One region of the Streptomyces sp. NPDC048258 genome, then DNA from elsewhere that is predicted to be linked to it. Evidence: riboswitches for the same ligand, from Rfam matches in the RefSeq annotation. Region 1 holds a riboswitch; the other holds the start of a gene.
The links. Region 1 has a riboswitch for cyclic di-AMP ahead of ACGFYQ_RS29445 (transglycosylase family protein). Riboswitches for the same ligand answer to the same signal wherever they lie in the genome.

Region 1 (4,055 bases):
CGGCCCGGTGGAGCTGGCCACGTGGCGGTTCGCCACCGAGCCGCTGACCCTCGGCGGGCAGTCGATCGCGGCCGGCGATCCGGTCCTGGTCGTCCTCGCGGCCGCCGACCGCGACCCGGAGCGCTTCGCCGACCCGGACACCCTCGACCTCTCCCGCACCGACAACCAGCACCTCGGGTACGGGCACGGCATCCACTACTGCCTGGGCGCTCCGCTCGCGCGACTTGAGGGACAGACGGCGCTTGCGACTTTGCTCACGCGTCTGCCGGATCTGGAACTCGCCGTTCCGCCGGAAGACCTGCGCTGGCGCGGCGGGCTGATCATGCGTGGCCTGCGCACCCTTCCCGTGCGCTTTACACCCCGAAACATCTGAGGGCCGTCTGACCGGAAGTCAGATACCGACCGGAGTTGTGACAATCGTTCGAAGGCCGCTAGGTTCTGCCGTTACCCAGCCGTTATGCGAAAGGTGCAGCCTCATGCGTTCCGGGAACGGCCGTCACAGACGCCCCCGTCAGGTGCCCGCGATAGTCGTCACCGCAGGAGTCACAGGCTCCGCGCTGGCCCTGCCGCTTCTTGCCGCCACCAACGCCTCCGCGGCCGACACCTCCACGTGGGACAAGGTCGCCGAATGCGAGAGCGGGGGCAGCTGGAGCGCCAACTACGGCAGCGGCCAGTACGGCGGCCTCCAGTTCACGCAGGACCAGTGGCAGAGCGCCGGCGGGCTCGACTTCGCCAAGCGGGCCGACCTGGCGAGCCGGTCCCAGCAGATCGCGGTGGCCGAGCGCGTACTGGCCTCCCAGGGGCCGCAGGCGTGGCCGCTGTGCGCTGCCTCGGCCGGACTGGACGGGCAGAGCCCCGCCGCGGCCGTCGACCCCGGTCTGCCCGGCGGCCCGGGGGTGATCGCCCCGACGCCCTCCCGGCCGGACACCACCGTGCCCTCGACGGGGACCGGCAAGCCGTCCACGGACTTCGGCGCCCCGACCCAGCCGGCCCCGAGCCCGTCGGACACCCCGTCGTTCGTGCTCCCCGACGGCCCGCTCGCGCCGTCCCTCGGACTGCCCGTCATGCCCTCGCCGGACGAGCCCACGACCCCGGCCCCGACTCCGACGGACCCGGGTGCGCCGACCGCCCCCGTGGACCCGAGCGCGCCCACCACGCCGCCCGGCACCCCCGGCCTGCCCCCGGTCACCCCGGCCGACCCCACGGCCCCCACAACTCCGGGCGCCACGACGGACCCCGTGGACCCGACGGCACCGGCCGCCCCGGGCGCCTCCGCCGACCCCACCGCACCGCCCGCCACGGCGCCCGAGGGCAGCGGCAAGCACCGCGGAGCGCCCGCGCCCGAGGCACCCGTCACATCTGACGCCGCGTCGGACCCCGTGTACACCGTGAAGGCGGGCGACAGCCTGGCGACCATCGCGGACGCCAAGGGGGTCAAGGGCGGCTGGAACGCGCTCTACGAGGCCAACGAGCAGGTCATCGGCGGGAACGCCGATCTGATCAAGCCCGGTCAGAACCTGGATCTAACCGCGCAATAAGGGCACTTAAGCCACCCGGTAAGAGTTGATTGTCCGTTTTCTGTAAGTGAGACATGTGTCTCTTCCGGTCAACTGGCGTGTCTCGTCCCGGGGCTTCCGCAATCCCCACCCTCACCTGCGCAAACACCCCTACAAGGGGCGCAAGTAGGGGCCGTTTCTCCCCGATGGCGGTCGTTGAACATCGGGGAGAGACCTGTCTACCTTCTGAATCGCTCGCCATCGTGAGCTCCTTCGACCGCATCGCCGAATCCTGCCGGCGGACGGGGGGAACAGTCGTCGCGTCAAGCGCCGAAGGCAGGAGCGGGGGAACCAAGGTAGGTGCCGGGAGCGGCCGTTGAGAGACGGTCACGCCACCGGCTAGGGGTTAAGACGTGCGCTAGGTCGCACGGCCGGGCAACTCACTCGCCCGAACCCGACAGCTCACCTCGTAGGCGTCGGTGAGGAGAAACTCCATGCTGCTTTCCGGCAAGGGCAAGCACCGCCGCGGTTCCAAGGCCGTCCGCATCGTCACGCTCGCCGGTGTCGCCGGTGTGGCCGTCGCCGCCCCCCTGATGGCCGCGGGCTCCGCCAGCGCCGCCACCGCTTCCGAGTGGGACCGCGTGGCGCAGTGCGAGTCCGGCGGCAACTGGGCCATCAACACGGGCAACGGCTACTACGGCGGCCTGCAGTTCTCGTCCTCCACCTGGGCCGCGTACGGCGGCAAGACGTACGCCCCGCAGGCCAACCAGGCCTCGAAGTCCCAGCAGATAGCCATAGCCGAGAAGGTCCTCAAGGGCCAGGGCAAGGGCGCCTGGCCGTCCTGCGGCGTGGGTCTGTCGAACTCCTCCTACACCGGCGGGGGCGCGACCGAGACCCCGAAGCAGACGGAGAAGAAGACCGAGACCAAGAAGACCCAGCCGAAGAAGACCGAGCCGAAGAAGGAGACGAAGCGCTCCGAGACCCCGGCTCCGACCACCCGCTCCGAGCGCTCCGAGGCCCCGGCCCCGAAGACCGGCAACGGCTCGTACGAGGTCAAGTCCGGCGACACCCTGGGCAGCATCGCCGAGGCCAACGGCGTCAAGGGCGGCTGGGAGAAGCTCTTCGAGCTGAACAAGGACATCGTCTCGGACGCCGACCTGATCTTCCCGGGTCAGAAGCTGAAGCTCAGCTGAACACTGCGGCAACAGCCGCAGCAGTCGCAGTAACACGCACCATCCCCACCGCCCGGCGCGCCTCCCCCCACGCGCCGGGCGGCGGCGCGTGCGCCGTCGGAACCGCGGTCATCCGGCGCCGATCCAGAGTCCTATGTCCCGGAAGAGGGGTATTCGGGCTCTTTTTCGTCCCAGGACCCGGGCGGTCGGCCGGTCGAGTGCCCGGAGCCGGTTAGGCTCTAGTCGGCAAGGCCATCCCACGGCCTGACGCCACCGCACACCCAGCGTCACATCCCAGAAGGAGATGCTCGTGCCGTCCATCGACGTCGTCGTAGCCCGGGAAATCCTGGACTCCCGAGGCAACCCCACGGTCGAGGTCGAGGTGGGCCTCGACGATGGCAGCACCGGCCGTGCTGCAGTTCCGTCCGGCGCCTCCACCGGTGCATTCGAGGCCATCGAGCTGCGTGACGGTGACCCCAACCGTTACTTCGGCAAGGGCGTGGAGAAGGCCGTCCTGGCCGTCATCGAGCAGATCGGCCCGGAGCTCGTCGGCTACGACGCCACCGAGCAGCGTCTGATCGACCAGGCCATGTTCGACCTGGACGCCACCGACAACAAGGGCTCCCTCGGCGCCAACGCCATCCTCGGCGTCTCCCTGGCCGTCGCGCACGCCGCGTCCGAGGCCTCGGACCTTCCGCTCTTCCGCTACCTCGGCGGCCCGAACGCGCACCTGCTGCCCGTTCCGATGATGAACATCCTCAACGGTGGGTCGCACGCCGACTCCAACGTGGACATCCAGGAGTTCATGATCGCCCCGATCGGCGCGGAGTCCTTCTCCGAGGCGCTGCGCTGGGGTGCCGAGGTCTACCACACCCTCAAGAAGGTCCTGCACACCAAGGGCCTCTCCACCGGCCTGGGTGACGAGGGCGGCTTCGCCCCGAACCTGGAGTCCAACCGCGCCGCGCTCGACCTCATCGTCGAGGCCATCAAGCAGGCCGGCTACACCCCGGGCAAGGACATCGCGCTCGCGCTCGACGTCGCCGCGTCCGAGTTCTACAAGGACGGCAAGTACGAGTTCGAGGGCCAGTCCCGCTCGGCCTCCGAGATGACCGACTACTACGCCGAACTCGTCGAGGCGTACCCGCTGGTCTCCATCGAGGACCCGCTGTTCGAGGACGACTGGGCCGGCTGGAAGACCATCACCGACCGCCTGGGCGCCAAGGTCCAGATCGTCGGCGACGACCTCTTCGTCACCAACCCGGAGCGCCTGGCCCGCGGTATCGAGGAGGGCTCCGCGAACGCCCTGCTCGTGAAGGTGAACCAGATCGGTTCGCTGACCGAGACCCTGGACGCCGTCGAGATGGCCCAGCGCAACGGCTTCAAGTGC
Region 2 (4,055 bases), on a different contig from region 1:
AGCTGCTCTCGTACAGCCCGCACCTGGACCGGGTCTTCTTCGGCAACAGCGGCACCGAGGCGGTGGAGACGGCCCTGAAGTTCGCCCGGTACGCCACCGGACGGCCCAGGATCCTCTACTGCGACCACGCCTTCCACGGGCTCACGACGGGGTCGCTCTCGGTGAACGGCGAGGGCGGCTTCCGGGACGGCTTCGCGCCGCTGCTCCCCGACACGAAGATCGCGCTGGGGGACCTGGCCGCCCTGGAGCGGGAGCTGAAGCGCGGGGACGTGGCCGCCTTCGTCGTCGAGCCGATCCAGGGCAAGGGCGTGCTCGCCGCCCCGCCCGGATTCCTGCTCGCCGCGCAGGAGCTGCTGCGCCGGCACAAGGCGCTGCTGATCGCGGACGAGGTGCAGACCGGCCTCGGGCGTACCGGCGACTTCTACGCGTACCAGCACGAGCCGGGCGTGGAACCGGACCTGGTGTGCGTGGCCAAGGCGCTGTCGGGCGGCTACGTGCCGGTCGGCGCGACCCTGGGCAAGGACTGGATCTTCAAGAAGGTCTACTCGTCCATGGACCGGGTCCTCGTGCACTCCGCGAGCTTCGGCTCCAACGCGCAGGCGATGGCGGCCGGACTGGCCGTCCTCTCGGTCATGGAGGACGAGGAGGTCGTGGCCAACGCCCGGGCCATGGGCGACCTGCTGCGCGGACGGCTCGCGGCCCTGGTGGACGAGTACGAGCTGCTGCACGAGGTGCGCGGGCGCGGCCTGATGATCGGCATCGAGTTCGGCCGGCCGTCCTCGCTGGGGCTGCGCAGCCGGTGGGCCATGCTGCAGGCGGCCCGCAAGGGGCTCTTCGCGCAGATGGTCGTGGTGCCGCTGCTGCAGAAGCACCGGATCCTCACGCAGGTGTCCGGGGACCACCTGGAAGTGATCAAGCTCATCCCGCCGCTGATCGTGGACGAGCGGGACGTCGACCGGTTCGTCGGCGCTTTCCGGGACGTCATGGACGAGGCGCACGGCGGGTCCGGGCTGATGTGGGACTTCGGCAGGACCCTGGTGAAGCAGGCCGTCGGCAACCGGTGACGGCCTGCCCCGCCGTCGTCAGTCGAGCAGCCGGTCCCGCAGCCGGCCGAGGGTCTCGGGCGTGAGCCCGAGGCCCTCGGCCAGGTAGCGGTCCACACCGCCCCAGTGCTCGTCGATGGTCTCGAAGGCCGCCTCCAGGTACTCGGCGCGGGCGTCGAAGAGCGGGGCGAGTAGCTCCATCACCTCGGGGGAGCGGGCCTCGGCCGACTCGCTGCTGCGGCGCACCCGGTAGCGGCGGTGCGGGGCGTTCGACTCCAGGTAGTCCGCCACGATCGCCTCCCGCTCGACGCGCAGCGCGAGCAGGGTGACGGCGATCGACAGGCCGGCCCGGTCCTTGCCCGCCGCGCAGTGCAGGAGGGCGGGCACGCTGTCCTCGGCGAGGGCGCGCACCACCCGGCCGTGCTCGGCGGTGCGGTGCTTGATGATCCCGCGGTACGAGTTCGACATCCGGGCCGCGGCCTTCCCGTCGCCCAGGATCGAGCGGAGCTGGTCGAGGTCGCCGTCGCGGACCATCTTCCAGAACTCCCGGCCGTCGGCCGGATCCGAGAGCGGGATGTTGACGTTCCGTACGCCGGGCAGTTCGACGTCCGGCCCCTCCAGGGCGTGGTCGGCGTTGTTGCGGAAGTCGAAGACGGTGTGGAGCCCGAGCGAGGAGAGGAATTCTGCATCGTTTTCAGTGGCATGCGCCAGATGTCCGCTTCGGAACAGTCGTCCCGTCTTGACCCTTCGTCCGTCAGAAGTCGGCAATCCGCCCACATCGCGGAAATTGCGCACTCCGGACAGCTCCGGCTCCTGTATCTGCTGGGTCACGGGAACTCCTCCGCTTCGTCGTGGGGCGTCTGTCCGTCTGTCCGAATTACGCTACTTGGCGCCAACTTGCCATGAACAGCGGCGAGATCGGACACGTCCCCGTGAGCCAGATCATACGGTGACCGTGCGTGCCTGATCGCAAAAGGCGAATGGCCCGGCCGGGGCGGTTGTTGGCAGTGGGGAATGGACGCAGGGTGACCGGAATTCCGTCGGTCCCTCATCCCTGTGATTCCGTCAGGGAATTCACGGCTTGTTACGTGCCGCCTTATGGGATTACCTTCGCGATCGATCCGGGTGGACCGCCGAATCCTGCCACTGCCCGGAAACCGCACCCGACTATTCACGCGCGCGGCAGGAGCGGGGGAACCAGGTAAGCCGCTGTTCCGGATCTTTATTCCGGGATGGCTCGGGGTGAAGCCGTACATGTCCCGCACATGGACGGCCGGACATCTCCAGTCCGAACCCGACAGCTCACCTCGCAGGCGACGGAGAGGAATTCGCCATGTCTGCAAAGGGCAAGCACCGCCGTCCCAAGTCCCGTTCCATGGCCCGCGGCCTCGCCGTCGCGGGCACCGGTGGTGCGGCGCTCGCGCTGCCCCTGATGGGCGCCGCCGGTGCCCACGCGGCCGGCGCTCCGGCCGCCGCGCCGGCCGCGGCCCCCGCCGTGGCGCCGCAGCTTCCCCTCTCGCTCCAGGCCGCGCCCGCCGCCGCCGTGGAGACCGCGCCGACCGTCTACACGGTCGTGCCGGGCGACTACCTCTCCAAGATCGCCGCCGAGCGCCACCTCTCCGGCGGCTGGGAGCGGCTGTACGCCGACAACCGCGAGGCCGTCGGCACCAACCCCTCCCTCATCCACCCGGGCCTGAAGCTGACCCTCGGCGCGAAGGGCGAGGCGGCCCCGGTCGCCGAAACCGCGCCCGCCCCGGCCCCCAAGGCCGCTCCGAAGTCGGCCCCCAAGGCCGCTCCGAAGCTGGCTCCGAAGTCGGCTCCGAAGCCCGCCGAGAAGGCCGCACCGGCGCAGCAGGACTCCGCCGCCGAGGCGCCGGCTTCGCAGCAGTCGGCCGCCGGCTTCGTCGCCCCGGTGAGCGGCGGGATCTCCACCCAGTACAAGGTCGCGGGCAGCATGTGGTCCTCCGGCTACCACACCGGCGTCGACTTCATCGCGAGCTCCGGCACCACCGTCAAGGCCGTCGGCGCGGGCACCGTGGTCTCGGCCGGCTGGGCCGGCGCGTACGGCAACGAGGTCATCATCAAGCACGAGGACGGGACCTACTCGCAGTACGGCCACCTCTCCCAGCTGTCCGTCTCGGCGGGCCAGAGCGTCACCGGCGGCCAGCGCATCGGCCTCTCCGGCTCCACCGGCAACTCGACCGGCCCGCACCTCCACTTCGAGATCCGCACGGGCCCGTCCTACGGCTCGGACATCGACCCGGTCGCCTACCTCCGCTCGAAGGGCGTGAGCATCTGACGGCACCCGCCGTCGGAACACCGACACGCGTGAGGCCGGGGCCCGAGGGGGGTCCCGGCCTCGCGTGTACGTATTCCTTATCCCCCGCGTGGTAAAGATCACGGTCCGTCAACCCCTGCTTACGTTGGCGTAGGTCGTGTACGGGAGTGAAGGATGTCGTCCTGTGGCAGCGACGACGACGACACTCAAGACCATCGGCTCGTACGCGGCGATCGGGGACAGCTTCACCGAGGGCGTGGGGGACCCGGGACCCGGGGATTCTTTTCTCGGCTGGGCGGACCGGCTCGCCGTGCTCCTGGCCGACCGGCGTGACGAGCACGACTTCCGGTACGCGAACCTGGCCGTGCGCGGCCGGCTCCTCGACCAGATCGTGGCCGAACAGGTCCCGCGGGCCAAGGAGCTCGCGCCGGACCTCGTGACCTTCTGCGCGGGCGGCAACGACATCATCCGGCCCGGCAGCGACCCGGACGACGTGGCGGAGCGGTTCGAGGCCGCCGTCGCCGACCTCACCGGGGCCGTCGGCCACGTCATGATCACCACCGGCTTCGACACGCGGGGCGTGCCGGTCCTCAAGCACCTCCGGGGCAAGGTGGCGACGTACAGCGCGCACGTCCGCGCCATCGCCGACCGCTACGACTGCCCGGTGCTCGACCTCTGGTCGCTGAAGTCCGTACAGGACCGGCGGGCCTGGGACGCCGACCGGCTGCACCTCT

Region 2: another riboswitch for cyclic di-AMP. It lies ahead of ACGFYQ_RS09395 (peptidoglycan DD-metalloendopeptidase family protein); the one in region 1 lies ahead of ACGFYQ_RS29445 (transglycosylase family protein).

The regions. Positions count from the first base shown of each region.
Region 1 is NZ_JBICZH010000015.1:132,388-136,442, forward strand. It holds gene ACGFYQ_RS29435 (cytochrome P450) at 1-373, shown strand, start outside; gene ACGFYQ_RS29440 (transglycosylase family protein) at 477-1,538, shown strand; cyclic di-AMP (ydaO/yuaA leader) riboswitch at 1,815-1,987, shown strand; gene ACGFYQ_RS29445 (transglycosylase family protein) at 1,991-2,689, shown strand; gene eno (phosphopyruvate hydratase) at 2,973-4,055, shown strand, end outside.
Region 2 is NZ_JBICZH010000003.1:412,375-416,429, reverse strand. It holds gene ACGFYQ_RS09405 (aspartate aminotransferase family protein) at 1-1,064, shown strand, start outside; gene ACGFYQ_RS09400 (tyrosine-protein phosphatase) at 1,083-1,874, opposite strand; cyclic di-AMP (ydaO/yuaA leader) riboswitch at 2,165-2,372, shown strand; gene ACGFYQ_RS09395 (peptidoglycan DD-metalloendopeptidase family protein) at 2,377-3,342, shown strand; gene ACGFYQ_RS09390 (SGNH/GDSL hydrolase family protein) at 3,506-4,055, shown strand, end outside.